DNA from 3 places in the Blastococcus sp. SYSU D00820 genome. Region 2 is predicted to be linked to each of the others. Evidence: riboswitches for the same ligand, from Rfam matches in the RefSeq annotation. Region 2 holds a riboswitch; each other region holds the start of a gene.
The links. A riboswitch is a leader RNA that binds a small molecule or an ion and turns the genes downstream of it on or off. The one in region 2 is predicted to bind cyclic di-AMP.

Region 1: linked by a shared signal. The riboswitch ahead of ACI79R_RS16955 (aggregation-promoting factor C-terminal-like domain-containing protein) and the one ahead of ACI79R_RS10745 (NlpC/P60 family protein) in region 2 are both predicted to bind cyclic di-AMP.
Region 3: linked by a shared signal. The riboswitch ahead of ACI79R_RS14770 (hypothetical protein) and the one ahead of ACI79R_RS10745 (NlpC/P60 family protein) in region 2 are both predicted to bind cyclic di-AMP.

Annotation. Positions count from the first base shown of each region.
Region 1 is NZ_JBJGZW010000017.1:41,705-51,752, forward strand. It holds gene ACI79R_RS16940 (FMN reductase) at 1-501, opposite strand, end outside; gene ACI79R_RS16945 (LLM class flavin-dependent oxidoreductase) at 498-1,601, opposite strand; gene ACI79R_RS16950 (hypothetical protein) at 1,884-2,633, shown strand; cyclic di-AMP (ydaO/yuaA leader) riboswitch at 2,800-2,956, shown strand; gene ACI79R_RS16955 (aggregation-promoting factor C-terminal-like domain-containing protein) at 3,169-3,993, shown strand; gene ACI79R_RS16960 (class I SAM-dependent methyltransferase) at 4,144-4,788, shown strand; gene ACI79R_RS16965 (TetR/AcrR family transcriptional regulator) at 4,849-5,499, shown strand; gene ACI79R_RS16970 (flavin-containing monooxygenase) at 5,659-7,185, shown strand; gene ACI79R_RS16975 (SDR family NAD(P)-dependent oxidoreductase) at 7,185-8,027, shown strand; gene ACI79R_RS16980 (DUF72 domain-containing protein) at 8,038-8,766, shown strand; gene ACI79R_RS16985 (DUF222 domain-containing protein) at 9,011-10,048, shown strand, end outside.
Region 2 is NZ_JBJGZW010000008.1:7,279-17,326, reverse strand. It holds gene ACI79R_RS10765 (hypothetical protein) at 1-93, opposite strand, end outside; gene ACI79R_RS10760 (Phenylacetic acid catabolic protein) at 116-841, opposite strand; gene ACI79R_RS10755 (ABC transporter substrate-binding protein) at 1,046-2,269, shown strand; gene ACI79R_RS10750 (hypothetical protein) at 2,422-2,796, shown strand; gene ACI79R_RS10745 (NlpC/P60 family protein) at 2,855-3,379, opposite strand; cyclic di-AMP (ydaO/yuaA leader) riboswitch at 3,394-3,539, opposite strand; gene ACI79R_RS10740 (hypothetical protein) at 3,865-4,032, shown strand; gene ACI79R_RS10735 (DUF4352 domain-containing protein) at 4,249-4,839, shown strand; gene ACI79R_RS10730 (hypothetical protein) at 5,068-5,487, shown strand; gene ACI79R_RS10725 (DUF6308 family protein) at 5,551-6,219, opposite strand; gene ACI79R_RS10720 (SHOCT domain-containing protein) at 6,224-6,694, opposite strand; gene ACI79R_RS10715 (SMP-30/gluconolactonase/LRE family protein) at 6,780-7,679, opposite strand; gene ACI79R_RS10710 (HD domain-containing protein) at 7,804-8,403, shown strand; gene ACI79R_RS10705 (Ldh family oxidoreductase) at 8,419-9,489, shown strand; gene ACI79R_RS10700 (RtcB family protein) at 9,550-10,048, opposite strand, start outside.
Region 3 is NZ_JBJGZW010000013.1:68,299-78,346, forward strand. It holds gene ACI79R_RS14735 (class I adenylate-forming enzyme family protein) at 1-522, shown strand, start outside; gene ACI79R_RS14740 (ABC transporter ATP-binding protein) at 542-1,285, opposite strand; gene ACI79R_RS14745 (ABC transporter ATP-binding protein) at 1,278-2,108, opposite strand; gene ACI79R_RS14750 (branched-chain amino acid ABC transporter permease) at 2,101-3,144, opposite strand; gene ACI79R_RS14755 (branched-chain amino acid ABC transporter permease) at 3,141-4,016, opposite strand; gene ACI79R_RS14760 (ABC transporter substrate-binding protein) at 4,081-5,277, opposite strand; gene ACI79R_RS14765 (hypothetical protein) at 5,584-5,859, opposite strand; gene ACI79R_RS14770 (hypothetical protein) at 5,895-6,791, opposite strand; cyclic di-AMP (ydaO/yuaA leader) riboswitch at 6,984-7,139, opposite strand; gene ACI79R_RS14775 (LysR family transcriptional regulator) at 7,285-8,208, opposite strand; gene ACI79R_RS14780 (cyclase family protein) at 8,315-9,328, shown strand; gene ACI79R_RS14785 (FAD-dependent oxidoreductase) at 9,343-10,048, shown strand, end outside.

The DNA of each region.
Region 1 (10,048 bases), on a different contig from region 2:
CTCGGCCAGGCTGCGGCTGGTGCCGTCGCCGCCGGCCCAGTCCTCGGCGGCGGCGAAGACGGCGGTCGGCACGGTCACCGCGCGCAGGTAGGCGAACAGCGGCCGCATCGCGTGCTCGAGCACCAGGGAGTGCCGGGCGGTGCCGGCGGTGGCGCCCATGAGCACCGGGGTGCCGGCCAGCGCGTCGCGGTCCAGGACGTCGACGAACGTCTTGAACAGGCCGCTGTAGGACGCCGAGAACACCGGCGTCACCGCGATCAGGCCGTCGGCCCCGGCCACGGTGCCCAGCGCCGCCTGCAGCGACCGGTTGGCGAACCCGGTGACCAGGTCGTCGGCGAGGTCGCGGGCGTGCTCGCGCAGCTCCACGACCTCGACGGTCGCGTCGTCCCCGCGCCGCCCGAGGGCGGCGACGGTGGCGGCGGTGAGGCGGTCGGCCAGCAGCCGGGTGGACGACGGCGTGCTCAGCCCGGCGCTGACGACGGCGAGGGTGCGGGTGCTCATCGGACCGGGACCTCCTCCTGCTGCTGCGCGGCGCGGGCCGCCACGAGGGCGGCGTGGGTGGGGGCGTCGGGCACGTGCGCGGGCTTGAGCGCGGCGAACTCGCGGCGCAGCACCGGCACGACCTCCCCGCCGAGGATGTCCAGCTGCTCGAGCACCGTCTTCAGCGGCAGCCCGGCGTGGTCGACGAGGAACAGCTGCCGCTGGTAGTCGCCGACGTACTCGCGGAAGCCCAGCGTGCGCTCGATGACCTGCTGGGGGCTGCCCACGGTCAACGGCGTCTCGCGGGTGAACTCCTCCAGCGACGGGCCGTGGCCGTAGACCGGGGCGTTGTCGAAGTAGGGCCGGAACTCGCGGACGGCGTCCTGGCTGTTCTTGCGCATGAACACCTGCCCGCCGAGGCCGACGATGGCCTGGTCGGCGCCGCCGTGCCCGTGGTGCTCGAAGCGGCGGCGGTAGAACTCGACCATCCGGGCGGTGTGCTCGGCCGGCCAGAAGATGTGGTTGGCGAAGAACCCGTCGCCGTAGTACGCGGCCTGCTCGGCGATCTGCGGGCTGCGGATCGAACCGTGCCAGACGAACGGCGGGACGCCGTCCAGCGGGCGCGGGGTCGAGGTGAAGCCCTGCAGCGGGGTGCGGTACTTGCCCGACCAGTCGACGACGTCCTCGGTCCACAGCCGGCGCAGCAGCGCGTAGTTCTCGACGGCGAGCGGGATGCCCTCGCGGATGTCCTGGCCGAACCACGGGTAGACGGGGCCGGTGTTGCCGCGGCCCATCATCAGGTCGACCCGGCCCTCGGCCAGGTGCTGCAGCATCGCGTAGTCCTCGGCGATCTTCACCGGGTCGTTGGTGGTGATCAGCGTGGTGGACGTCGACAGCTGCAGCCGCGTGGTGCGGGCGGCGATCCAGGCCAGCAGCGTGGTCGGGGAGGAGGAGAAGAACGGCGGGTTGTGGTGCTCGCCGAGGGCGAAGACGTCGAGCCCGACCTCCTCGGCCTTCAGCGCGATCGTCTGGACGGCCTTGATCCGCTCGGCCTCCGCGGGGGTGCGGCCGGTGGTCGGGTCCTGCGTGATGTCGCTGACGGTGAAGATCCCGAACTGCATGTCGATCGCCTCTTTGGTTGAGAGTGCAACTACTGGCCCGTGCAACCGGGGGTCGGGGGCGGGCATTCCCCGCGCTCCGGTCGTGACCGCTTCGTGACCGCTCCGTGACCTCTCATTGCCCCTGCGTAGTGGGCCGGGCACGCGCCGCTGGACTACGCCGGGAGCGCTCCGGAGGGCTCCGGATCGCCCTTCGCGGAGCGCGCCGGTGCGTCATCGTGGGTCGTGGGCGGATCCCCTCCGCAGGTGGGAGCGGAGGGGGACGGCGGACCCGGAGGGTGCTCCATGTCGCTGCGCGAAGAGGTACCGACCACTCCTGCGCCGGGCGCCGGGCCCGCTCGCGGTCTCGACGCGCTGCTCGGCACCGACCCCTGCTTCTCGGGCGCACTGCGCGGCTACGACCGGCTCCAGGTCGACACCTACGTGGCCTGGGCGGAGAACGAGATCGCCCTGGCGCGCCGGGAGAGCGACCACCTGCTCAGCCGCTACGCGGCCTGCTCCGGCGAGCTGCAGAACGCCCGCCGCCGGCTGGCGCAGTTCGTCCGCGAGCGGGACGGCGGAAAGGTGCGGGAGCTGGTCGAGCGCGCGGAGCGCCGCGCGGCCGAGACGGTGGCCGACGCCGAGGCCGAGGCCGAGCGGATCCGCGCCGAGGCCTGCACCGAGGCCGAGGCCCGGCTGGCCAAGGTGGCCGCGCTCCGGGACGCCGCCCGGGCCGAGCGCGACGAGCTGCTCGCCGGCGCCCGGCGGGAGGCCGAGGAGCTGCGCCGCGCCGCCGCCGAGGAACTCGCCGCGCGCCTGGCCGACGAGGAGCAGCGTGCCCGGCAGGACCGCGAGGCCGCCGAGGCCGCGGCCGCCGCCCGGCTGGCCGCCGTCGCCGCCGAGGTGCAGGCGCTGGAGGCGCAGCGGGACGAGGCCCGGCGGTCGCTGCGCCGGCTGACCGGCCAGATCGGCGACGCGCTGCAGGTGGTGGCCGGCAGCCTGCCCGAGGACCTCGTGCAGCTGACCGACGCCAGGCGTCCGGTGTCGGCGAGCTGAGGCCGGCGCCACTCCGGACGCTCCCCGCCCCACCCGTCACAGGGGTTGCGCGAGCTTCCTCACGGCGGGAATCCCGCTCGCGGCATTGTCACGGGACGGTAACGCCGCCTACGGTCGAGGCGTCCGGTCGGTCCGCAGTCCCCATCCGGGGAGCCCGGCCGGGCGCCGCCGAGTCGTGTCCGCACCCGTGGACGCGAGCCGGGGACCCACCGCAGCACCGGGGTGAATCCCGTCTGCCGGACGCCCGCCGTCCGTCAGCCGGGTAGGGCGCTTCCTTCCCGCCCGAACCCGTCAGCTAACTCGGTAGGCGGCCGCAGAAGGAACGGAGAGTCTCCGCATGCCCCGCCTCCGGGCTCCCTCGGGTTCCAGGGCCTCCCGGCCGCGCACCGCGCCGCCGACGTCGACGTCCTGACCCGCTGACGCCGGCCGGCCCCAGAGCCGCCGGCCCCCCGAAGACCACCGCAGCGCCGGGGTCGCCGCCCCGGGACCGGGGTCGCCTCCGCGCGCGCACTCTCCCTCGGAGCACCGCACCCCCATGCCCACGAGCACCCCGCAGTCCCCGGCCGCCGACACCCTCGAGGCGCCGGCCGTTCCCGCCGCCCCCGCCCGGGGCCGCCGCCGCGCCCGCCGCGCCACCACCCCGCTCGGCCCGCGCCGCCCCGCGCTCTACCTGGCCGCCGCGGCCGCCGGCGCCGTCCTGGTCAACGTGCTGACCACCAGCCCGCCGGCCGCAGACGCCGAGACCCGGACCGCGTCGGTGTCGGTCAGCGTCGCCGAGCAGCTCGGCATCACCGCCGAGCAGGCCGCGGCCGCCACCCCCGACCTCACCGGCCTGGAGGACCTCGCCGCCTCGCGCAGCGAGCGCGACGCCGCCGAGGCGCAGGCCGCCCAGGCGCAGGCCGCCGCCGACCAGGCCGAGCTCGACCGCCAGGCCGCCGAGGCCGCGGCCGCCGCGCAGGCCGCTGCCGAGGCGCAGGCGGCGGCGGAGGCCGCCGCCGCTGCCGAGGCCGCCGCCGAGCAGGCCGCCACCCAGCCGGCCGCCGCCCCGGCCCCCTCCTCCTCGGGTGGTGGGCAGGGCTCGTTCAAGGACTACGCCATGGCGCAGGTCGGCAGCGGCGGGGAGTTCGACTGCCTCGAGCGCCTCTGGGGCCGGGAGAGCGGCTGGAACCCCAACGCGCAGAACCCGACCAGCACCGCCTACGGCATCCCGCAGTTCCTCGACTCGACCTGGGCCGGCACCGGGATCGCCAAGACCAGCGACGGCTACCGCCAGATCGACGCCGGGCTGATCTACATCGAGAACCGCTACGGCTCGCCGTGCGGCGCGTGGGCGCACAGCCAGTCGACCGGCTGGTACTAGAAGGACCCCACTGCCCCCCACGCCTCGCAGGCTCGGCGCGGGACCCTGCAGCGGGGCCGCCGCTGCCCCCCACGCCTCGCAGGCTCGGCGCGGGACCCTGCAGCGGGGCCGCCGCCGCGGCGGCGCGGGGCCAGGTGGTGGGATCCCCGGGTGACGCTCGTCCCCGTGCCCGCCGCCTTCGTCCGCGCCCACACCCAGGTGCGCCGGCCCTCGTCGGTGCCGGAGGTCCGGCTGCACGTCGCCGACGACGTCGTCGCCCTGTGGGAGGCCATGGAGGTCGACGCCGGGGGAGCCGGTGACGCCCCGCCGTTCTGGGCGGCGGCCTGGCCCGGCGGGCAGGCCCTGGCCCGCTTCGTCCTCGACACCCCGGAGGTCGTGGCCGGCCGGACGGTCCTCGACCTCGGGGCGGGCAGCGGCCTGGTCGTGCTCGCCGCGGCACTGGCCGGGGCGACCGGCCTGCTGGCCAGCGACGTCGACCCGTTCAGCCGGACGGCGATCGGCGTGAACGCCGTCCTCAACGGCATCCGCGACGTCAGCGTGCTCGGCGACGTGCTGGGCCACGACCTGCCCGGCGTGGACGTCGTCCTGGCCGGCGACGTCTGCTACGACCGCGCGATGACCGAGCGGGTGCTGCCGTTCCTCGAGCGGCTGCGCGACCGGGGGGCGGAGGTCTACATCGGCGACCCCGGGCGCCCCTACCTGCCGCACGAGCGCCTGACCGCGGTCGCCGTCTCCGACATCGCCGAGACCGAGGGCCCGGGCATCCGGCGGACGACGGTGTGGCGGCTGCCCTGAAGGGGTGGGCCCCGGCTCGACACCGTGTCGAGATCCTCGACGCTGGTTAGGGTCGGCGGCGTGGCCGCACCGCTCGACGACGCCGCCGGGCCCTCGCGCGGGCGCCGCACCCGCCGGCCCTCCGGCGACGACCGGGAGCGGGCCCTGCTGGCCACCGCCGAGCGGCTGCTCGAGGAGCGGCGGCTGGCCGAGATCTCCGTCGACGACCTCGCCCGCGGCGCCGGCATCTCCCGGCCCACCTTCTACTTCTACTTCCCGTCCAAGGACGCCGTCGTCCTCGCGCTGCTCGACCGCGTGGTCGCCGAGGCGCGGGCGCTGCGCGCCCAGGCGCTGGCCGGCGCCTCCGGCGACGTGCGGGAGAGCTGGCGGCTGGCGCTGGTCGCCGTCCGCGACACCTTCCGGGAGCACCGGGCCCTGACCGCCGCGGCCACCGAGCTGCTGGCCGGGAGCGCCGAGGTGCAGGCGCTGTGGTCGCAGGTGATGGAGGGCTTCGTCGAGGAGACCGCCGCGGCCATCGAGGCCGAGCGGGCCCGCGGCGCGGCGCCGGACGGGCCGCCGGCCCGCGACCTCGCCGTCGCGCTGAACTGGATGAACGAGCGGGTCATCCAGGTCACCTACGCCGGCCGGACGCCGGCGCTGGCCGAGGACGACCTGCTCGACGTGCTGCTGACCGTCTGGCTGCGGACCATCTACGGGACCGACAGCCCGTAGTCGCCGCGCAACCTCCGGGCCGACGCGTCGTTGAGCCTCTCGACACCGTGTCGACAAGGGCGTCGGCGGCAGGCACGATCGGGGGGCCGCCGCCGCCCGCGGCACGGTGGCCGCACCACCGACCGGACGAGCAGCACCTCGACGACGAACGGGAAGTCCATGACGACCTCGCACGCCACCGCGGTCGACCGCGCGCAGGACCCGGCGCCGACGCAGCACGTCGACGTCGTCGTCGTCGGCGCCGGGCTGTCCGGCATCGGCGCCGCCTGCCACCTGGAGCGCGAGCGCCCCGGCACCACGTACGTGGTCCTCGAGGCCCGCGACGCCATTGGCGGCACGTGGGACCTCTTCCGCTATCCGGGCATCCGCTCGGACTCGGACATGTTCACCCTCGGCTACCGGTTCCGGCCGTGGACCGATCCGCAGGCGATCGCCGACGGCGCCTCGATCCGCCGGTACGTGCAGGAGACCGCGCGCGAGTTCGGCGTCGACCGGCACATCCGGTTCGGGCACAAGGTGCTGTCGGCGGAGTGGTCCAGCGCGGACGCCCGCTGGACGGTGACCGCCGAGCGCACCGACACCGGGCAGCGGGTGACGATCACCTGCGGCTGGCTGTCGGTCTGCTCCGGCTACTACCGCTACGACCAGGGCTTCAGCCCGGAGTTCCCCGGCGCCGACCGCTTCCGGGGGCAGATCGTGCACCCGCAGCACTGGCCCGAGGACCTCGACTACACCGGCAAGCGGGTGGTGGTCATCGGCAGCGGGGCCACCGCGGTCACCCTCGTGCCCAGCATGGCCGGGGACGCCGCCCACGTCACGATGCTGCAGCGGACGCCGAGCTACATCCTGTCGCTGCCCGGCCGCGACAAGCTGGCCGAGGCGCTGCGCGGGCGGCTGCCCGACCGGGTCGTCGACCCGGTCATCCGGTGGAAGAGCGTGCTGCTGTCGATGCTGTCCTACCAGTTCAGCCGCCGGCGGCCGGCTGCGATGAAGGCGATCCTGCGGCGGCTGACGCAGAAGCAGCTGCCCGAGGGCGTCGACGTCGACACGCACTTCGCCCCGCCCTACGACCCCTGGGACCAGCGGCTGTGCCTGGTGCCCGACGGCGACCTGTTCAAGGCACTGCGGGCGGGCACCGCGTCGATCGTCACCGGGCGGATCGAGACCTTCACCGAGACCGGCATCCGGCTGGAGTCCGGGGAGGAGCTCGAGGCCGATCTGATCGTCACCGCGACCGGCCTGAATCTGCTGCCGATCGGCGGCATGACCCTGTCGGTCGACGGCGCGCAGGTCGACCTCGCCGGGACCGTCTCCTACAAGGGGATGATGATCTCGGGCGTCCCCAACTTCTCGCTGACCATCGGCTACACGAACGCGTCGTGGACGCTCAAGGCCGACCTGGTCGCCCAGTACGTCTGCCGGCTGCTGGCGCACATGGAGGCCAACGGCTACGACACCGCCACCCCGGTGCCGCCGGCCGAGGGCGCCGACGAGCCGTTCCTCGGCCTGACCTCGGGCTACGTGCAGCGCAGCCTCTCGCAGCTGCCCAAGCAGGGCTCGCGGGCGCCGTGGAAGCTGTACCAGAACTACATCCGCGACGTGCAGCTCATGCGCCGCGGTCCCCTCGAGGACGAGGGCATCCGGTTCGGCCGCCGCGCGGCCACGACGCTGGCGGAGGCCGCGTGATGGAGGACTACCGCTTCGCCGGCGGAACGGCGCTCGTGACCGGTGCCGCCAGCGGCATCGGCGCCCAGCTGGCCCCGGCGCTGGCCGCCCGCGGCAGCCACCTGGTGCTGCTGGACCGGGACGCCGAGGGCCTGGCCACGGTGGCCAAGGAGATCGGCACGGCACACCCCGAGCTGACGGTGACCACCTACGTCGTGGACCTCGCCGACGCCGAGGACACGCAGCGGGTCGCCGACGCGCTGGTGACCGGGCACCCCGGGATCACGCTGCTGGTCAACAACGCCGGGGTCGCCCTCGGCGGGCGGTTCGACCAGGTGACCCTCGAGGAGTTCGACTGGGTCATGGAGATCAACTTCCGGGCGGTGGTGCGGCTGACCAAGGCGCTGCTGCCGACCCTGAAGGCGCACCCCGGATCGCACGTCGTCAACGTCTCCAGCCTCTTCGGGCTCCTGGCGCCCGCCGGCCAGGCCGCGTACTCGGCGAGCAAGTTCGCCGTGCGCGGGTTCACCGAGGCGCTGCGGCACGAGCTCGCCGAGGACGGCGTCGGCGTCACCAGCGTGCACCCCGGCGGCATCAAGACCCGGATCGCGGAGTCCGCCCGGGTGGCCGCCTCGGCCTCGGCGGAGGAGGCCGCGCAGGGCAAGAAGGAGTTCGCCCGGCTGCTCACCTTCCCGGCCGACGAGGCGGCCGCGTTGATCGTCTCCGCGATCGAGAAGCGGAAGCCGCGGCTGCTGATCGGGCTGTCGGCCGTCGTCCCCGACCTGCTGGTCCGCATCGCGCCCGGCACCTACGGAAAGCTGCTCGCTGCGGTCACCCGGCTGGCCGGGCGGCTGCGCCGCTGACCCCCGGGCCGTGGCCGCCGTCCACGTCGGCACGTCCGGCTGGAGCTACGACCACTGGGACGGCGTCCTCTACCCACCGGGGACGCCGTCCCGGGACCGGCTGGCCCACTACGTCCGCCGCTTCGGCACCGTCGAGCTCAACGCCAGCTTCTACCGCTGGCCGCGGACGGCGACCTTCGCCGGCTGGCGGTCGCGGCTGCCACCCGGGTTCCAGCTCTCGGTCAAGGCGCCGCGCGGCCTGACCCACGCCAAGCGGCTGTACGCGCCCGAGGCCTGGGTGGAGCGGATGACCGCGGCCTGGCACGAGCTGGGTGACAAGCGCGCGGTCCTGCTCCTGCAGCTGCATCCCGCGCACGCCCGGGACGACGCCCGGCTGGAGTACCTGCTGCGGCTGCTGCCGGAGTGGATGCGGGTCGCGGTCGAGTTCCGGCACCCGAGCTGGCACACCGACGAGGTGTTCGCGCTGCTCGAGCGGCACGGCGCGGCGTACTGCGTGATGAGCGGCGCCGGGCTGCCGTGCGTGCTGCGGGCGACCGCGCCGTTCGTGTACCTGCGCATGCACGGACCGGACGAGCGGCACCTGTACGCCGGGTCCTATCCCGACGCGGACCTGCGCTGGTGGGCCGACCGGATCGGGGAGTGGCGCGGGCAGGGGCGCGACGTCTACGCGTACTTCAACAACGACGGGCACGGGCATGCCGTGCGAAACGCCGAGACGCTGCGGGCGTTCGTGGGTTGAAAGGTGGCCGTGCCGGCCGCCCGGCCGGAATGGCGCTTCTGGTCATCGGCCCCGGCCCCGCGTCTCTCGGCTCGACGGGCGTCGTGCACGCAGAGTCACGGTGGGCGGCGGACGTGTGCAGGGGCCGATGCTCGTGCCCTGCCCACCACGGTGGGCAGAGCACGAGTCCGAGGAATGCCCGTAGTCCGCCTCTGACCTGCGCTTTCGCCTTGCCGCGCACCCCTCGCTCCGCTAGACTTCGTCCATGTGTTCGACTGTCGAACCGGGAGGCGATGTCCTCGACGTCATCGCTGCCGGGGTCGCTGAGCGCAACCGGCGGGACGCCGAGCTGACCGCTCAGGTGCGGGCAGCAGAGCTGGCTCAGGCGGCCGAGCGCGACGGCCTGAAGGCGATGACCTCGTGGTTGAAGGGTCACTGCCGGATGGCGGGGCCCGAGGCGGTGCGGCTGGTCCGCAACGGCCGCGCCTTGGAGCATTTGCCGGCGCTGGCCGAGGCGTTCGCGGCCGGGTTGGTGAGTGCGCAGCAGGTGCACATTGCCGCCGACGCGGTCACGCCGGCCCGGCTCGCGGCCGCGGCAGCCCAGGGCGTGGATCTAGCGGTGATCGACGCTGTCTTGACGCAGGTGGCCATCGACCAGCCGGTCGAGAGCCTGGTGCAGGTGGTGAAGAAGTACGTCGACAACCTGGATCCCGACGGCCCCGAGCCCGATCCGACCGAGCAGCGGTCGTTGACGATCAGCCGGCACGCCGACGGCACCGTCTCCTTCTCCGGCACGCTGGACGCCGTCGGCGGGGAGAAGCTGCAGACCGTCATCGAGGCCCATTCCCAGGCCGACCGGCCCGCCGACGACACCCGCACCCGGGCGCAGCGGCAGGCCGACGCCCTCGTCCAGGCCATCGACAACACCCTCGCCGCAGGCAACCTGCCGGTCCTGCGCACCCGCAAGCCCCAGGTGCTGGCCACCATCCCGCTGTCCGACCTCGCCTCTCCCGCTACCGCACGCGGTGCGGGGCGGATGGGGTTCGGTGCCGCCATCTCCGCCGCCCGCGCCCGGTGGCTGGCCTGCGACGGGGAGATCACCCGCCTGGTCATGGGTCCCGACGGTCAGCCGCTGGACGTCGGCAGGACCGCCCGCGTCGTGCCCCCGCACCTGCGGCGGGCGGTCGAAGCGCGGGACGGGGCCTGCGTGTTCGCCGGCTGCACCGCTCCGACGCACTGGTGCGACGTCCACCACCTGGTGCACTGGATCGACGACGGCGCGACCTCCTTGGAGAACTCCGCG
Region 2 (10,048 bases):
CACCCGCCGGTCCGGTCGGGTGAGCTCGACCTTCCAGGCGCCGGCGCGGGGACGGGTGCGCAGCGCGGCCGGCAGCGCCTCCTGCTCGGTCACGCCGGGCACCTCCGGGCCGCGCTCACAGATACCGGCGGTTCGCGCGGTCGTCGGGCACCTCGATGCCGAGGTCCTCGAGCATCGGCCGGGTGTCGGCGATGTACTGCTGGCGCAGTTCCTCGTTGCTCTTCTGGCGCAGTCCCCAGGTGACGTACTTCTCCGAGAAGCCGGAGTCCGACCGGCCGAACATGTCCAGGGCGGCCGGCCACCAGATCCTGATCTTCTCGTTGGCCTCGGCCAGCCCCTCGGGGGTCGAGCAGATCCGCCGCAGGTTGTTCATGCCGAAGGTGGCGTGGAAGACCTCGTCCTTGTGCAGCCGCTCCGCCACGGTGAGCAGGGGCTCGTAGGGCACGCCCTCCCAGGTCTCGCCGATGTAGCAGCCCACCCGGTCGCCCAGGCCGTTGAAGAAGGCGAGGTCGCAGAAGCTCTCGATGGGGAGGTGGAACAGGTACTGCTGGATCTCGCCGTCGACCGGCCCGTGGCCGAGGCTGCGCAGGATGCGGGAGGTGATCACCCCGTGCTCCACCTCCTGCTGCATGAGCTTCGCGTAGGTGACCTTGAGCTTCTCGTCCGGGATGTGCGTCATCCCGGCCACCCAGAGCTTGTTGAGCAGGTCGGTGTAGTGGGGATTGGTCGAGTTCTCGAGGTGGTGGGTCAGCATCCGCACCAGGAGCGTGCGGAACTCCTCCGGCATGTCCTCGTCGCCCTCGCGGTAGATCCGGCGTTCCCCTGTCGTCGCGACGCTCATGACGGCTACCTCCCTTGTCGTGACCTGCATCGCAGAGTAGGTTCTGCCGACAATTCGGTCAACCGACCGGTCGGGAGAAATATTGTCCGGCTCGGTTGGTCGAGATCTCCCCTGGCGGGCCGGTCGGGGGCGGTGGCACCTGTTCGATCAACTCCCGTAGCGGACGACGTGCGACGGAGCACGTCCGGACACCCGGAGGCATCCATGGCAGTCCCCGACCTCTCTCGCCGTCAGTTCCTGGGTGCCGCGGGGGTGGGCATCGGCGGTCTGGCCCTCACCGCGTGCTCCGGCGGAAGCCTCGGTGGCGACGACGGCGGCGACGGCGGCGGCGGTGGCGGCGGCGGTGGCGGCGGCTCGATCACCGTCGGGCTCGTCATCCCGCAGGCCGGCGTCTACACGCCGATCGGCGTGGACATGCAGAACGGCTGGCAGTTGTGGCTCGACCAGAACGACGGCCGGCTCGGCGAGTACGAGGTGGAGACCGTCACCGCGGACGAGGGGGAGGGGCCCGACACGGGCGTGCCCGCCATCCAGGGCCTGCTCTCCGATGTGGACGTCGTCGTCGGCGTGGTCAACTCGGCGACCGCCCTCGGGGTGGCCGAGCAGTTCAACGAGGCGCAGAAAGTGCTGTTGATCGGCAACGCCGGTGCCGGGCCGATCACCGGCGAGGCGACCAACCCCTACGTCTGGCGGGTGTCGTTCACGAACGCGCAGGTGGCGGCCGCGATGGGTGACCACCTGGCCGCCGAGGGCATCGGGCCGGTGTTCGTCATGGCACCCGACTACGCCGCTGGGCAGGAGGTGGTGGCGGGCTTCATCCAGGCCTACGAGGCCGGCGGCGGAACCGTGGCCGGGCAGGCGCTCACCCCCTTCGGCACGACGCAGGACTTCCAGCCGTTCCTCTCGGGCGCGCAGTCCTCGGGCGCAGCCGCGGTGTTCTGCTTCTATGCCGGCGGTGAGGCGGTCGCCTTCGTCAAGCAGTACACCGACTTCGGGCTCAAGGACACCATCCCGCTCTACGGCTCCGGGTTCCTCACGGAGGGCAGCGTGCTGGAGGGCCAGGGTGCGTCCGCGATCGGGGTGCGCACCTCGCTGCACTACTCGACGGAGATCGACAACGAGGCCAACCAGGCCTTCGTCCAGGCCTACGAAGAGGCCTACGGGGTCCTCCCGACGGTGTACGCCATGCAGGCCTACGACGCCGCCAACGTCCTCACCCGGGCCCTGGAAGCGGCCGGTGACGTGTCCGGCGAGGCGTTGACCGCCGCGCTGCAGGACCTCGGCGAGGTCGACGACAGCCCCCGCGGCCCGTGGACCTTCAACGGGCAGACCCCCGAACAGACCATCTACCTGCGGGAGGTGGCCGACGAGGGCGGCGTGCTGCTCAACACGGTGGTCTCCGAGCTGGGCGTGTTCGCGCAGCCCTGATCCGTCGCGCTCCGTCACCGGAGGCCCGCCGGTTCACCCGATCCGCCGCCGCCCTCACCCACACCGATGGTCGGAACGGTCCCGCGTGCATGCGCGGTGGTGGGCTGGGCACCGCGCGGTACAGCACCAGCACGACACGGGGGAGGACGACGGTGTCCGAGATGTACGAGCCGAACGGCGGCGAGGCCGTCCGCACCGCTCCGCTGACCTGCGGCCGCACGGGCGTCGGCCATGCGCCGAACCGGGTGCACATCCTGCTCAGCCAGACCGCGCCGGCCGAGGACTGGCTGCCCGTCGTCGTCATGGACGCCGCCGATGAGGCCGTCACCCTCGCCGTCTTCGGGGAGCTCGAGCGCTTCGCCCACCACGACGCCGACGCGGTGGCCGCCGCCGTCCGCGACGCCGGGGCGCACGGCTTCTACAACCTGCGGTTCAACCTGCTGTTCCTGAGCACCTGGCCGCGCGACGCGGAGGCGGTCTTCTCGCTGCAGCCGGCGCACCGGCCCTACGCCGGCTGCCGGTCCTGACCGCGCCGGAGCCCCGGCCGCGCGCGGCGGCCGGGGCTCCGGGCGTCGGACCCGAGGGTCAGGCGATCCGCCGCGCGGAGTTGTAGCCCGGCATGTCGTCCACGTCGACCACGGCGACCGGCTTGCCGTAGGTCGAGGAGTGCACCATCTGCCCGTTGCCGATGTAGATGCCCACGTGGCTCACCGGGGAGTAGTAGAAGACCAGGTCACCCGGCTGCAGGCTCGCCCGGTCGACCGGCGCGCCCATCGTCGACTGCATGCGCGACGAGTGCGGGAGCTCGATGCCCGCCGCCCGGTAGGCGTACTGCACCAGCCCCGAGCAGTCGTAGCTCGACGGCCCCGAGCCACCCCAGGCGTAGGGCTTGCCCTGCTGGCTGAGCGCGGCGTCGACCGCGGTCTGCGCCGCGGCGTTGGGTGCCGCGACCGGCGCGGCAGCAGCGGGAGCCGCGGCCGCAGGGGCCTCGGCGCTGGCGGAGGCCACCGCCGGGGTGAGGGCCACCCCGGCACCGGCCGCCAGGGCGATGACGGCGCCGCGCAGCGAGCGGCTGGACCGGCGGGGCAGGGACGTGCGCATGGTCGTCATGGACGACGGTTCTCCTCTGTTCCGTGCACCGCCTACCGGGTCAGCTGACGGGTTCGGGCGCGGAAGTCGCCCGGCGCCGTCCGTTCCCGGACAGCGCTTCACCCCAGTGGATCGGTGGGTCCCCGGCCCGGGCGGATGCCCGGTTCGGCGGTGTCCGGCGAGTGCGGCCAGGGTGCGGCAGCGGGTGCGGGTCTCGTCCGGACCGCGACGACGCTAGGTACCGCCCGCCGAGGTCTCCACCCGGCCGACGGCGCCGACACGCCTGCCCGACCGGGAGCGGATCCGGGCGTTGCGGAGCCGGAGTGCGCGCGCCCACCTGCCCTTTCGCGGAGGACGGCGACGGCTGCGGCCCCGACCCTTCCGAGATCGCCGCGTACCGGCGCTGCGTGACAGCCCGTAGCCACGCATGATCACCCGTGCGCGATGATTCGCCGTCCCGGTGTGCGGGCAGACTCCCTGGCAACCAACCGAGGGAGGTTCCGACCATGGGCATGCTCCGCAACCTGGCGGTCGCCGGTATCGCCAAGAAGGCCTACGACCTGGCCCGCAAGCCGGAGAACCAGGCCAAGATCAAGCAGCTGATCGCGCAGATGGGCGAGCAGAACAAGAAGCGCGGCGGCGGCGCCGGCCGCGGCCGCGGCCCGGTGCGCTGACCCGCAGCCGAACACACCACGCGACCCCCGCCCGGGCCTTCCGGGCGGGGGTCGCGTGCGTCGGGAGCCGACGTCCCTGTGAGGCGACAGGGAGTGCTGTGACCACAGGGATCCGAAATGGGGCCGTTCCGAGTCGTCTCGGTACTGGTCCGCCGATGACGACGTCGAGCGGGCCCCCGGTCCGCGCTCCGATCCACCGACGCACCGAGGAATCCCATGGTCCAGAACCTCCAGGCGCCCGCCGAGCAGCCCGCGCCCCCGCAGCCCACGAGCAAGCCCTTCTACAAGAAGGCGTGGTTCCTCGCCCTGGTCGCGATCGTCGTCATCGCCATCATCGCGACGCAGACCGGCAAGGGCGGGTCCGACGACTCCTCCGCCGGCTCGGCCTCCGGCGGCTCCAGCGAGTCGTCGTCCGTCGGCATCGGGCAGCCGGCGCTGGACGGCAAGTTCCAGTTCGTCGTCAACGGCGTCGACTGCAGCGCGACCAGCCTCGGCGACCAGTACGTGAGCATCACCGCGCAGGGCACCTTCTGCATCGTCGACCTGACCATCAGCAACATCGGCAACGAGGCGCAGAGCTTCTTCGGCGAGAACGCCACCCTGCGCAACGCCGAGGGCCAGGAGTTCAGCGCCGACACCGAGGCCTCGTTCTACCTGCCGAACTCGGCCTCGCTGTACGAGGAGATCAACCCCGGCAACACGCTGAACAGCAAGGTCATCTTCGACGTGCCGGTCGGCACGACGCCGGCCTCGCTCGAGCTGCACGACTCCGCCTTCTCCGGCGGCGTCACCGTCGCGCTCCAGTGACGTCCTGATCCCACCGCAGACGACCCCCCCCCGGACCTCCGGGCGGGGGTCGTCGGCGTTCCGGGCGGGATCGGTGGGACGGCGGAGTCATCCGGGACGGCGTCGGACCGTAAATGCCCGACGACCGCTCCCGCGGGTGCGACGGTCACTCCCATGCACCAGTCGCACCACCTCCGGTCCCTGCCATCGACGCCGCTCCGCCGGCGCCCGCGGTTTCCCGCGCTCGCCGTGCTCCTCGCCGCCGGCGTCGCCGTCTCGGCGTGCGGGGGAGGGGACGACGCGTCGGCCGACGCCGAGAGCACGCCCTCGGTCGTCACCGAGACGGTGACGGCGTCGCCCAGCACCCAGCCCGTCGCGCCGCCCCCGGCCAGCTCCACGGCGCCCGCGCCCACGACCGCCGCCGAGCCGGTCGTCGACTTCGTCATGCCGAACCTGGTCGGCGTGGACCTGCAGACCGCCCAGAACACGGTGCAGCAGTTCGGCGTCTTCTACAGCGTCTCCCACGACCTCCTGGGCAGCCGGAACCAGGTCGTCGACTCGAACTGGATCGTCTGCACGCAGAACGTCCCCGCCGGCCAGCAGGTCACCGGCGACGTCGAGGGGCAGATCGACTTCGGCGTCGTGAAGCGCGAGGAGCGCTGCCCCTGACCGGGCCGCACCGACGCAGCGACCCCCGTCCGGGCCTCCGGGCGGGGGTCGCGTGCGTCCGGGCTACTCGTCCTCGGGGACGTCGGCCAGTGCGGCGCCGATCGCCTCGGCGGGCGTCGCGGGCGCGTAGCCCTTCTTCTTGCCCTCCATCCACGTGATGACGTCGTAGACGCGGATGGCCGAGACGTGCGGTCCGATGCCGGCCTGCTCCCGAAGACGCAGCAGGGTCTGGTGCAGTGCTCCGTCGTTGCGGCGCAGCTCGCTGCGCAGCGGCTCCCACTGCGTGTCGTAGGCGTCGGTCACCTTCGCCACCACGGAGTCGTAGATCGGCACCAGGTGCGGCCGCTTGCGGGCGAGGAGCTTGCTGGCGATCGTCGGCCCGATGCCCGGCAGGTCGTCGAGCGCCTTGTTCAGCCGGCGGGCCGGCCAGGCCTTGTCGATCGCGACGTCCTCGGTGACGAGGTCACGGTCCGGGCCGACGGCGTGCAGCAGGTCGGCGAAGCGCGCGGCCTCCGTGCGGATCAGCCGGCGGGCCGTCATCGGCGGGACGGCCACGGACAGGAACGTGACGGCGACCAGGTCCTCGGCGGTGAACCGGTCGGGGTCGTTGCCGCCCCAGGTGTCGAAGTGGGCGCCGGTGTAGGCGTCGCCGCCGTCCGGGCCGTAGTACTCCTGCAGGTACCCGAGCGCAGTCGCCTCGTCGTCCAGGCAGCTCGGCAGCGTGTAGGCCATGGGCTCACCCTCCGTCCACGGCGAGCAGCCGCCGCTTCGCCGCGCGGAACTCCTCGTCGGTCAGCAGCCCCGACCGGTACAGATCCGCCAGCTTCCCGAGGTCGTCGACGGTCGGGCCGGCGGGGGAGGGGACGGGAACGGGAGCGGGGCGGGGCGCCCGCCGGCGCAGCACCACCGCACCCAGCACCGTCAGCGGGATCCCGGCGCCCAGCGCGACCAGCCCGCCGAGCAGCTCCTCGCTCGTCCGGTCGGCGCAGATCTCCTCGGCCAGGTCGGAGAAGGTGCCGTTGGACCGGTAGCCCAGCGTGCTGCTCCAGTACTCGGTCGAGTCCGACGGATCGGGGAGGAACGCCGAGCCGCAGCTGGTCGTGCCGGCCTGCTGCGGCGCCAGCCCGACGACGAGCCCGGTCACCACCAGCCCGATGCCCACCAGCAGCGCGAGCACCGCGCCGGTCGCCGATCTCCGCTTCGCCACGCCCCGACCCTGCGGCAGGCCGGCACCGTGATCCAGACGTGCGGCGGACCGGCTCACCCGGGCAGGGGAGCCGGGCCGCCGGCGATCAGGGGCGTCCGGCGTGCGGCACCTCGACCCGCGTGCTCACCAGCACCGCCTCGCGCACCGGCGCGCGGTTGTGCTCGTAGAAGTCCGGCGCGCAGCACATCAGCAGCGTCCGGCCGTCGTCCCCGCCCAGCATGCAGGCGTAGACGCCGAGCCCCTCCGGTGCGGCGATCTCGTCCACCACGCCCTTGCCCTCGGCGACCCGCACCACCCGGCCGCCGGTTGCGTCGGCCGCCCAGACCAGCCCCTCGGCGTCCAGCGTGCAGCCGTCCGGCGCGACGGTCAGCTGGCCGAGCACCTCCTCGGTGGTCCGGCCGGTCACCTCCGGCCCGAGCTCGGCCCACACCCGCCGGTTGGACAGCGTGCCGTCGACGCCCAGGTCGAACGCGGTGTACCGGTTGCCGAGCGTCTCGCCGACGATCAGCGTGCCGCCGTCCGGGGTGATCACCGAGCCGTTCGGGAACTGCAGCCCGTCGGCCACCTCGGTGACCGTGCCGTCCAGGTCGATCCGCTTGAGCGTCGCCGTCGCGGCGTCCCCGCCGGCCATCAGGTCGAAGCCGAAGTCACCCACGAACACGTGCCCGTTCGGTCCGACCACCAGGTCGTTGAGGTGCCCGCCGCAGTGTGGGGTGAGGTCGGCCAGCGTCGACACCTCGCCGTCGGCGTACCGGAGCACCCGGTGATCCTTCATCGAGACGACGACCATCGAGCCGTCCGGCAGCCAGCCCAGCCCCGACGGCTGCGCCTCGACCTCGGCGACCACCGTCTCGGTGCCGTCCGCGGCCAGCCGGCTCACCGTGTGCCGGTAGAAGTCCGAGATCCACCACGTGCCGTCGTGCCACCGCGGGCCCTCGAAGAACCCGCCACCCGTCAGGACCGTCGTCAGCTGCTGCTTCGCCATGTCGCGGACCCTAAGCGGTGCGTGACCGGCGTCACTCACGAGGGCTGCCGGGAACCGCAGCGTCCCTGCCAACCCGGCCCCGGCACCTGTCCGGGGCACGCCAGCCCGGCGAGACTCCGGAGCCGTGCGCCTCGACGACCTCCCGCTGCCCGACACCGCCGCTGCCCGCACCGCCCGCGAGGTGGTCGAGGAGTTCGCCTCCCCGGCGCTGGTCAACCACAGCGTCCGCGCCTACCTGTTCGCCGCCGACCACGCCCGCCGGCACGGCATCGCCTTCGACGCCGAACTGCTCTACGTCGCCGCGATGCTGCACGACCTCGGCCTGGTGCCCGCCTTCGACAACGCGACGCTGCCGTTCGAGGACGCCGGTGCCGCCCTCGGCTGGGTGTTCGCCGCCGGCGCCGGCTGGCCGGTCGAGCGGCGGCGCCGGGTGGGGGAGGTGATCGTGCGGCACATGCACGACGAGGTCGACGTCGCCGCCGACCCCGAGGGCCACCTGCTCGAGCTCTCCACCGGCCTGGACATCAGCGGCCGCGACCCCGACGGCTGGGCGCCGGCCTTCCGCGCCGAGGTGCTCGACCGGTATCCGCGGCTCGGCCTGATCGAGGAGTTCGTCGGCTGCTTCGAGAGCCAGGCCCGCCGCAAGCCCGGCTCCCTGGCCGGCCGGTTCGTCGCCTCCGGCTTCGCCGCCCGAGCGCGGGCCAACCCGCTCGACCGGGGCTGAGCTACGTTCCAGCCCGTGCCCGACGCCCGCCGCAGGTTCGCCGTCGACGCCCTCGAGCGGTGGACCGCCGGCGTCCTGCGCGCCCACGGCATGAGCGAGGACGACGCCGCGCTCGGCGCCCGCGTCGTGGTGGACGCCGACCTGTCCGGCACCGAGACGCACGGGCTGTCGAACTTCTGCACCCACTGGCACTACGCGCCCGGCCTGGCCGACGGCTCGGTGAACCCCACGGCGCGGCCGGCGGTGCTCCGGGAGTCGTCGGTCACCGCCGCCTGGGACGCTGACCGCGGCTTCGGCCCGGTGGTCGCCGCCCGGGCGATGCAGGCAGCCATGGACAAGGCCGAGGAGCACGGCGTCGGCATGGTGACCGTGCGGGACGGCTGCCACCTCGGCGCCGCCGGCCACTACGCCCGGATGGCCGCCGAGCGCGGGCTGATCGGCATGGTCATGTCGCACACCGCCGCCGCGGTGGCGCCGCCCGGCGGCACCCGGCCGGCCGTGGGCACCAACCCGCTGGCCGTCGGGGCGCCGGTGGCCGACCGCCCGCCCTTCGTGTTCGACATGGCGGTGACCGCCGCGGCCGGCACCAAGGTTCAGGTGGCCGCCCGGGAGGGCCGGTCGGTGCCGCTGGGCTGGATCGTCGACGCCGACGGCCGCCCCACCACCGACCCCACCGCGGCCGCGGGCTACCTGCTGCTCGGCGCCCAGCCCGACGGCAGCGGCGGGCACAAGGGCTTCGGCCTCGGGATGGTCGTCGACATCGTCAGCGGCGTGCTGTCGGGCACCGGCTCCGGCCTGTTCGCCACCTTCGGCCCGGACTGGCGGATCGGCTACTGGCTGGCCGCCTGGCGGATCGACGCGTTCGTCGACCGGGCGGAGTACGACCGCGGCATGCGGGAGCTGGCCGACGGGCTGCACGCGATCCCGCCGGCGGAGGGCTCGGCCGGGGTGCTGCTGCCCGGCGAGCGGTCGGCGGCCCTGCGCGCGGAGCGGCGGAGCGACGGCGTCCCCCTGGACGCCGCCGTCATCGAGAACTGCACCGCGCTCGGCCGGTCGGTCGGGGTGCCGTTCCCCGACCCGGCGTGACCTCGTGCTCTGCCCACGGGTGTGGGCAGAGCACGAGGTCGGCTGGGCAGAGCCCGGGGGTCAGTCGCCCTTGACGTTCACGATCTGGCGCAGCGTGTGCCGGATCTCGACGAGGTCGGCGGCGTCGGCCATGACCACGTCGATGTCCTTGTAGGCGTCGGGGTGCTCATCGAGGAACGCGTCGGAGTGCCCCCACGCGATCCCCGCCATCCGCGCCTCGAGGTCGCGCCGGTTGAACAGCCGCCGCGCCGCCGAGCGCGAGTGGTTGCGCCCCGCGCCGTGCGGCGAGGAGGTCAGCGACTCGGGGTTGCCCTTGCCGACGACGACGTAGGACGCCGTCCCCATCGATCCGGGGATCAGTCCCCACTGCCCCTCCCGCGCGGAGATCGCGCCCTTGCGGGACAACCACACCTCGCGGCCGTAGTGCGTCTCGCGCTCGGTGTAGTTGTGGTGGCAGTTGACCGTCTCGAGCCGCTCGACGTCCCGGTGCAGGAACCGCCCGAGCTGGTCGACGACGCGGTCCATCATCTCCTCGCGGTTGAGGAACGCGAACCGCTGC
Region 3 (10,048 bases), on a different contig from region 2:
TCGGTGGGCCGCCCGATCGGCCCGGGCGTGCTGGCCCTCGCCGAGGACGGCGAGATCCTGGCCCGCGGCCCGATGCTCATGAACGGCTACCTGGACCTGCCGGAGCAGACCGGCGAGGTGCTGCGCGACGGGTGGTACCGCACCGGCGACCTCGGGGAGTGCGACGACGACGGCTTCTTCACCATCACCGGCCGCAAGCGCGAGGTGATCCGCTCGGCCGGTGAGACGGTGGCCCCCGCGGAGGTCGAGGCGGCCATCCGCGCGCTGCCCGGCATCGCCGACGCCGCGGTGGTGGGGCTGCCCGACGACCGCTGGGGGGAGGTGGTCTGCGCCGTCGTCGTCCCCGAGGCCGGCGCGCCGGTGCCCGACGTGGCCACGCTGCGGGCCGGGCTGACCGGCCTGGCGCCGTTCAAGCACCCGCGCCGGGTCGAGGTCGCCGGCGCCATCCCGCGCACCAGCGCCACCGGCCAGGTGATGCGCGCCCGCGTGCGGGCCGACCTGCTGGCGGCGACCGCGCGCTGAGCGCGGCCGCCGCCGGCGGTCAGGCGGGGCCGGCCTCGGCCTCGGCCTCGACCTCCTCCTGCACCACGCCCATCGTGCGCTGGTAGGCGCGGTCCAGCGCGACGGCGTCGGCCTCCTCGGCCACGACCCGGCCGCGCAGCAGCACGTAGCCGCGGTCGACGACCCGGCGGACCGGGCCCAGCGACGGGTCGGCCATGACCACCGCGACGCCGTCCTTGCGCGCCAGCTCGGCCACCGTGTCGGCCAGCCCGGAGACGATCTTGGGCGCCAGCCCGGTCATCATCTCGTCGAGCAGCAGCACCTTCGGCGAGCTCATCAGCGCGCGGCTGACCACCAGCATCTGCTGCTCGCCGCCGCTGAGGACACCGGCCAGCGAGCGGGAGCGCTCGCGCAGGATCGGGAACCGGTCGAGCGCCTCCCCCACGACCTTCCCCGGCAGCCGCAGCAGCTCGGCCATGAGCCGGAGGTTCTCCTCGACGCTCATCTTGGGGAACAGCTGGCGGCCCTGCGGCACCAGCATCAGCCCGGCGCGGGCCCGGCGGGTGGCCGACATCCTGCCGATGTCCTCCCCCTCGAGCAGCACGGTGCCCTGGGCGGGCACCGAGCCGTAGATGCCGAGCAGGGTGCTGCTCTTGCCGGCGCCGTTGGGGCCGACGAGTGCCGTCACCTGCCCGGCCGGGGCCACGAGGTCCAGCCCGTCGACGGCGACGGCCTTGCCGTAGCGGACGGTGAGCCCGCGGACGGTGAGCACGGCGTCAGTCATCGTCACTGCCTCCGAAGTAGACGGCGCGCATCTCCGGGCTGGCCAGGCAGGCCTGCGGATCGCCGTCGAAGACGACCTCGCCGAAGTTCAGCAGCAGCACCCGGTCGGCGAGGCTGGCGATGAGGTCGACGTTGTGGTCGACCAGGACCACGCCGTGCCCGCGCGCCTGCACCTGCCGGATCGCGTCGATGATGCCCGCGATGCCGTGCGCGTCGGCTCCGGCGAAGGGCTCGTCGAGCAGCATGACCTGGGGGTCCTGGGCCAGGGCCCGGGCCACCTCGACCAGCCGCTGCTCGCCCAGCGAGAGGTCCTCGCACAACCGGTCGAGGTCGCCCACGCCCAGCTCCTCGGCCAGGGCCGCGGCGCGGACGTAGTCGCGGTCGGCGCCGGTGACCATGCCGACGACCGCGCCGCGGATCATCTGCCAGACGCTGCCGTACCGGTGCGCCGAGATGCCCGCGACGATGTTGTCGAGGACGGTCAGCTCGGCGGCCAGCAGCGGGTGCTGGAAGGTGCGCGCCAGGCCCAGCAGGGCGCGCCGGGCCGGCGATCCGGTCACCGGCCGGCCGGCCAGGTGCAGCGTGCCCCCGTCGGAGGTCTGCGCCCCGGTCATGATGTCGACCAGCGTGGTCTTGCCGGCGCCGTTGGGGCCCACCAGGCCGAGGATCTCCCCGGGCCGGAGGGTGAAGCTGACGTCGGAGACCGCGACGACGCCGCCGTAGTGCTTGGTGAGGCCAACGGCCTCCAGGAGCGGCGCCCCGGCGGCGTCTCCCCCGGATGCGCCCGTCCCGGACCGGCCGGCCCGGCTGCTCGTGTCAACCACCGCGTGACCGCCTCGAGGTGAGCAGGGCCAGGACCAGGTGCCGCAGCTTGTCGAGGTAGCCGAGCAGCCCCGACGGCGCCACCAGCATGATCACCAGCACCGCGATGGACAGGATGAGGGAGCCGCTGATCTCCCAGGCGTCGAAGTCGACGGTCAGCTCGACCACGACGACCGCGCCGAGGACGCTGCCCCACGCGGTGCCGCGGCCGCCGACCAGCGGGATGAAGATGGTCAGGAAGACCACCGCCACCGTGAAGGTCTCCGGCGTGACGCCGCGGACGAAGGTCGCGAACAGCGACCCACCGATCGAGGCGATGGCCGCGCCGAAGGCCAGCGAGACGGTGATCATGTTGGCCACCCGGACCCCGGAGGCCTCGACCGGCAGGGGCGCCTCCCGCAGCGTGCGGACGACGACCCCCCACGGGCTGCGCCGCAGCCGGTCGACCAGCACCGCGACGATCAGCACCAGGACGCAGGCCATGATCACCTGGACGGTGCGGCTGGGGTCCCAGCCGAAGAAGGTCGGCGTCCGGATGCCGCCGATGCCGCCCGAGCCGCCGGTCAGCCAGTTGGCGCTGATCAGCCAGGTCTCGAACGCCGTCCCGAACAGCAGGGTCACCGCGCCGAGGAAGAAGCCCGACAGCCGCCGGGTCGCCAGGCTCAGCACGACCGACACGGCCATCGCCACGACGGCGCCGATCACCCAGCCGAACCACAGCGACAGCCCGGTGCGGTCGGAGATGATGCCGACCGCGTAGGCGCCGATGCCGGCGTAGGCGCTGTAGGCCAGCGACAGCGACCCGGCCAGCACGAACGGGATGTACATGCCCAGCGCGATCAGCGCGTAGGTGCAGGCCAGGACGACGAGGTCGGCCTTGTAGTCGCTGCCGTGCGCCCACACCAGCACCGCGACGGTGCAGGCGGCGGCGATCAGCGGCGGCCAGATGTCGGGGCCGCGGTCGATCACGCGGCCGGGACGGCGGGGCCCGGGGACGTCGGTGGCCCCGGGCGCCGCCCGCTCAGTGGAGGCGGTCATGCGCGCACCCTCCGGACGAAGATGCCCTCGGGCTTGAAGGCGAAGAAGACCAGGCCGAGCACCAGGATGACCGTCTGCGGGCCCAGCTCGGCGAGGTAGAAGGGCGTGAAGACCTGCACCGCGCCGAGCACCAGGCCGCCGACCAGCGGGGCCCAGATCCGGCCGGTGCCGCCGATGACGAGGGCCAGGAAGCCGACCAGCGTCCAGCTCAGGCCGCTGGTGAAGCTCACCCCGGCCTTGGGCGCGAACAGGATGCCGGCGATGCCCGCGATCAGGCCGCCCAGGATGAACGCCACCAGGCGCACCCGCCCGACGGGCAGCCCGAGCAGGCCGGCCGCGCGCGGGTTGTCGCCGACGGCGCGCAGCAGCCGGCCGGTCACCGTGAGCTTCACCCACAGCCCGACCAGGACGAACACCACGACGGTCGTGCCCAGCAGCAGGGCGGTCGAGCCGTTGAGCACGACCTCCCCGAACCGCCACGGCGGGACGTCGAGCAGCCGCTGGCCGGGCAGCGAGACGCGGCCGAACACCGCACCCGCCGCCTGCTGGATGGCGAAGAGCACCGCGGCGACGGCGACCAGGGCCGGCAGTTCGCCGGACCCGGACTTGGCCTGCACCGGACGCACGATCAGCAGCTCGGTGACCACGGCCAGGCCCACGGCCATCAGCAGGCCGCAGAGCACGCCGAGCCAGACGTCCATGTCCTCGCGGATGACGAGGTAGGAGGTGCCCAGGCCCGCCACCATGGCGTAGGGCCCGAGCGCGAAGTTGAAGAAGCCGGCGCCGACGAGGATCAGCTGGTATCCCAGCGCGATCAGGCCGAAGAAGCAGCCGATCTCCAGTGCCGACAGCCAGAGCTGGGGGTCGCTCATCGTTCTCCCCTCGGGGACCGGGCCGGGCCGCGGACGGCCCGACCCGGTCGGTCGGACGACGAGGTCAGTCGCACGGGGGCTGGTAGGTCTCCCACGCACCGGCCGGGCGGTTGTCCTCGCCGAACACGGTGAGGACCAGCCCGCAGAGTCCGTCGGCACCGAGGTGCTTGTCCGGGGCGAAGGACAGCGTGAAGCCCGGCTGGCCGAACGACGCCTCGTACCCGGTGATCTGGTTCAGCGCGTCGCGGACGGCGAGCGGCTCGTCCGTGCCCGCGGCCTCGATGGCCTGCTTGATCAGCATGACGGTGTCCCAGCCGTTCGCGTCGTAGGCCGACACCTGGAACTCGTCGTCGCCGTAGGCCTCGCGCAGGGTCTCCTGCAGCTCCGCCGTCCGCTCGTTGTCGGGATCCAGCGAACCCATGAAGACCAGACCCTCGAGAGCGCCGGGGTTGGCCAGCTCCCACGACGCAGCCTGGTTGCCGATCGAGGCCAGCGAGAACCGCTGGACGTCGGGCAGCTGCTCGAACAGCGTGTTGTGTGCGAGCACCTCGAAGTTGCCGCCGACGCTGGAGACCAGCACCGCGTCGGGGCCGGCGTCCTCGATCCGGGCGACCTGGGCGCTGAGGTCGGACGTGTCGACCGGCGCCTCCTCCTCGGCGATCAACTCCACGCACTCGCCGAGACCGGGCAGCAGCAGGCCGTTGACGCCGTCGATCGTCGGCGAGGCGTCGGAAAGGACGGCGAGGGTCTCGATGCCGGCCTCCTCGAAGGCGCCGCAGTAGGTCTCGACGAAGTCGTTGAGCGGATTGGCCAGGGTGTAGGTGAAGTCCGCGTCGGGCGGCAGCGCGACCGACTGGGAGATCGACGTCGGCGCGATCGCCGGGATCCCGGCCTGCTGGACGACCGGCTTGGCCTGAGCGATCGCCGCGCCGGAGCTCTGCAGGATGAGGAACGCCGGGTTCTGGTCGATCAGCTTGCGCACGATCGAGGGCGTCTTGGTGGGGTCGCTCTCGTCGTTCTCCACCACGAGCTCGACCGGGCGGCCGAGGATGCCGTCGGTGGCGTTGAGCTGGTCGATCGCCGCACGGATCGCGTTGCCGGCGATGACGCTGTAGGAGGCGCCGGGGCCGGTGCTGTCCTCGTCGAGGCCGATGATGATCGGCTCCCCGGTCAGCTCGGCGTTGGCCTCGGGGCGGTTGGGCTCGTCGTCGCCACCGCCGCAGGCGGCGGTCGCCAGGGCGAGCGAGGCGGCCGCCGTCACGGCGGCGATTCGGGTCCGGGATGTCCGCATACCACTTCCTCGGGGTGTGGCCGGTCGGATGGGGGTGGTGCCCGTACGCGTGCGGAACCGCCGTCTGGAAGGCAGCCGGCGTGCTCCCAAGCAAGTGCTTGGTTGCCGCCGGATGTTAGGTGGATCACGAGAGCGGCGTCAACGACGCTGACCGTTCTGTTACCTGATCGCCGAGGTGGCGGGCCGGATCGCGGCGCGCGGTGCCCGGACAGCACTCGGCCCGACCGGCGCCGGGAGGCGCGGGTCGGGCCGAGGAGGAGCGGGACGGGCGGACCGTCAGCGGGTCAGCAGCCGCCGGAGGCAGCGGCCGGGCAGCCCGGCGAGCGAGCGGACGACCACGCGGCCGAGCAGCAGCAGGTCGGCGTACTCCGGCGGCCGGGGCGCCGGCCGCGCCGGTCGCGCCGGCGGGCCGGCCGGCCGCTCGGGCACCAGCAGGTCGAGCGCCGAACGGCGGGCCGGCGACCGCAGGGAGGCCAGGGAGGGGATCTCCGGGGCCGGCGGTGCGCCGTCCCGAGCGCGGTCGTCCTCGCCGTCGTCGTACTCGCGTGCCACGCCGCTGACGCTACGGCGGCCCGGACCGCCCGCGCTCACCGGTAGTTGACGTGGACGTGGTCGAAGTGGTTCGCGGTCACGCCGCCCCTGTCCTCCATGGTCGACCAGGAGCCGCCCGGGGACTGGAGGATCCGCTGCTCCCAGATGATGTAGGCCACGCCGAGCTCGTCCCAGTGCGCGATGTGGTACGCCACGATCGCGTCGCCGAGCGCGGCGTCGGACATGACCATGTAGTCCAGCGCGTTCCCCGACGGGTGCCCGTCCGGGTCGGTGGCGCTGGCGCGGGTGCCGCCGAGGGTGATGCCCCCGGCGCCGGGCACGTTGCTCACCACGGCGTCGGCGGCCGCCTGCACCCGCGACGACACCGGTCCGGCGGTGTTGCGGATCTGCGCGACCGAGGTGGCCGCGGTGCTGGCCGACGCCCCGCCGCCGCCGGAGCCGCCAGAGGAGCCGGAGCCGCCGGAGGAGGACTCCTCCTCGGCGGCCGCCTCGGCCGCCGCGGCGGCCTCCGCGGCCGCGGCCGCAGCCGCGGCGGCCTCCGCCTCGGCGCGGGCGGCGGCCTCGGCCGCGGCCCGCTGTGCGTCGAGGGCGGCCTGGTCGGCGGCGGCCTGCGCCTGCTGCGCGGCGGCCTCCTCGGCCTCGCGGGTGCTGCGGCTGGCCGCGAGGTCCTCCAGCGGCTGGAGGTTCTCGGTGACGTCGACGGGACCGCTCTGGGCGCTGAGGCCGAGGGCTTGGGCGACGCTCACGGTCTCCGACGCGCCGGCCTCGGCCTGCGCTCCGGGGTCGACGCCGAGGACGACGTTGCCGAGGACGGCGCCGGCGACGGCGACCCCCAGCAGGAGACCGGGACGGCGGCCGGCGAGGACGCGGCGGCGGGCGGTGCGGGTGCGGCGGCCGGCGGCGTGGCCGGACGTGGTCGTACGGGGATCCATCGAGGGGGGTGCTCCGAGCGGTGCGGGCACGGCGGCGCCAGGGGCGCGGGGGCCGTGGGATGGGTGCGGGGACGGCGGCGGCGGGGACGGGCCCGGCCGGCGGTCAGATCCGCGGGCGCACCAGGGGCCGGCAGTGCCGGGTCGATCGAGGACGTGCAGCAGTGGCAGGGCGCGCCATCGGGCGGCTCTCCGTTTCTCCCAGAAGGCCGCCTACCGAGTCAGCTGACGGGTTCGGGCGGGAAGCAGCCCTACCCGGCGCGGGACGCGAGGTCCTGCGACGCGGGATTCACCCCAGTGGTGCGGTGGGTCCCCGGCTCGCCCCGGAGGGCGACTCGGCGGCGTCCGCCCGGACTCCCCCGGCAGGGGTCGTGACGACCGGTCGGACGCCGACACGGTAGTCGTCGTTATGGACTCGTGACAATCGGAGACCGGCGTTTCGTCAGCGTGATGCGTGTCGCGGCGGTCGCCGCGCGGGCGGGCGGTGTATCCGGGGTCAGGGTGCGAGCGGCTCGGTCGCCTGCCGCGCGGCCCGCGTGACGAGGTCGCGGAAGAACCGGTGCTCGGGGTCGCCGTCGTGCACCGGGTGCCACCACATCGCCTCCATCAGCGGTCCGGCGTCGAACGGGAGGGGCAGCGCCCGCACGCCGGCGTCCAGCGGCAGCGACCGCACCAGCCGCTCCTGGAGCAAGGCGATGCGGCCGCTGCCGGCGACCAGACCGGGCACCGTGAGGAAGCTCTCGGTGACCACCTGGACCCGCGGCTCGATGCCGAGCATCCGCATCTGCCGGGCGGCGGGCGTGGAGGCCGTCGGCCCGTGGTAGGTGGCGACCCACGGGAGCGACTCCAGGTGCTCGACGGTCACCTCCTCTCCCACCACCGGGTTGTCGGCGGACACGACGAGCACCCACCGGTCCTGGTGCAGGTCGGCGTGCGGCAGGTCGCTGATGAAGCCGTGCGGGAGCACCAGGAGGTCGCGGTTGAGCAGCGTCTCCTGCACCTGGTCGACGGCATCGGGCGTGTTGTGCAGGAGGCGCAGCCGGGCGCCGGGGGCCTCCTCGGCCAGCAGCTGGGCCAGCGTGTCGCCGAGGACGGCGCAGCCGTAGTCGCTGAGCAGGACGGAGAACTCGCGCGTCGACTCGGCGGGGTCGAAGTCCGGCTGCGCGGTGAACACCCGCTCCACCCCGTCCAGCGCCAGCCGGACGCGCGGGCGGAGCTGGGCCGCCAGCGGGGTGAGCCGGTAGGCGTTGCCGACCCGGGAGAGCAGCTCGTCCCCGAAGTGCCGGCGCAACCTCGCCAGCGACGCCGACAGCGCGGGCTGGCTGAGCCCTAGCTGCTGCGCCGCCCGGGTGACGCTGCGCTGCTCGAGCAGGGCGTCGAGGGAGACCAGCAGGTTGAGGTCGAGGTTGCTCAGGTTCACCGGCCGAGGGTATCGACGGCATTGATGACACCCATCATCGATTGCCTCTTCCGTGATAGGCCACCGCCCGGGACTGTGGTGCACGTCGCTTCGAGGAGGACCCGACGTGCTGCCTGCTCCATCCCGGCCCGCCGCCGACCGGCTCGACCGCTCCGATCCGGAGGGCGCCATCGCCGCCGCCGCGCAGCGGTGCTCGAACTGGGGCCGCTGGGGTGCCGACGACGTGCTGGGCACGCTGAACTTCCTCGACGAGGCCAAGCGCCTCGAGGGCGCGGCCTGCATCCGGCGCGGGGTGAGCTTCTCGCTGTCGCAGTCCTTCGACATGGACGGCCCGCAGAAGGGCTGGCGGCGGCGGACCAACCCGGTGCACACGATGCTGGACACCGGCACCGACGCCGAGCGCGGCGTGCAGGGCTTCCCGCACGGCCTCGGCGGCGCCGACGACGTCATCGCCATGCCGCTGCAGGCCTCGACCCAGTGGGACGGCCTCGGCCACATCTTCGACCACGGCATGGCCTGGAACGGCCGCCGCGCCGGCGACGTGGTGACCAGCGACGGCGACAAGGTCACCGGCATCGAGACCACCGCCGCGCGCTTCGCCGGCCGCGGCGTGCTGCTCGACGTCGGCCGGGCGATCGGCACCGACGGCGAGCTCCCCGACGGCTTCGCCATCACCGCCGAGCACCTCGACGCCACGATCGCCGCCCAGGGCGGCACCTCCCACGTCGGCCGCGGCGACCTCGTCGTCGTGCGCACCGGCCGGCTCACCCGCGCCCGCCGGGACATCGCCGAGGGCCGCGGCTGGGGCGACTACGCCGGCGGCCACTCCCCCGGCCTGTCGTTCACCACCGCCGACTGGCTGCACCGCAGCGAGATCGCCGGCATCGCCACCGACACCTGGGGCTTCGAGGTGCGGCCCAACGAGTTCGACGTCGCCTTCCAGCCCCTGCACCAGGTCGCCATCCCCAACATGGGCCTGTTCATCGGCGAGATGTGGGACCTCGACGCCCTGGCCGCCGACTGCGCGGCCGACGGGCGCTACGAGTTCTTCCTCGCCGCGGCCCCCCTCCCCGTGACCGGCGCCGTCGGCGCCCCGGTCAACCCCCTCGCGGTCAAGTGACGAAGGAGCCACCGATGCCCGCAGTGAACAGCGTCCTGGTGGTGGGGGCCGGCCTCGCCGGCGCCGCCACCGCCATCCACCTCGCCGCCCGTGGCGTGGCCGTCGACCTGGTCGAGATCAAGCCCGAGGTCGCCGCGCTCGGCTCGGGCATCACGCTGCAGGGCAACGCGCTGCGCGAGCTGCGCTCCCTCGGCGTCTGGGACCAGGTGCAGGCGGCCGGCTACGCCTTCGACGTCACCGGCATCCGGGCGCCGGACCCGCACGGCAGCGTCGTCGCCGAGATCCCGGACGCCAAGACCGGCGGCCCGGACCTCCCCGCCGCGATGGGCATGCCCCGTCCCGAGCTGGCCCGCATCCTCGTCGACCGGGCCACCGCGGTCGGCGTCAAGGTGCGCCTGGGCACCACGTTCACCGAGCTGGCGCAGGACGAGGCCGGCGTCGACGTCACCTTCTCCGACGGCTCGACCGGTCGCTACGACCTGGTGGTCGGCGCCGACGGCGTCCGGTCGTGGACGCGGCGGGCGCTGGGCGTCAACCTCGAGACGCGGTCGGTCGGCATGGGCATCTGGCGGGCCTTCGGCCCCCGCCCGGCCAGCGTCACCCGCACCGACCTCTACTACGGCGGCCCGTCCTACATCGCCGGCTACTGCCCCACCGGCGAGGACTCGCTCTACGCCTACATCGTCGAGGACGCCCAGGACCGCAGCGGCCTGTCCCCCG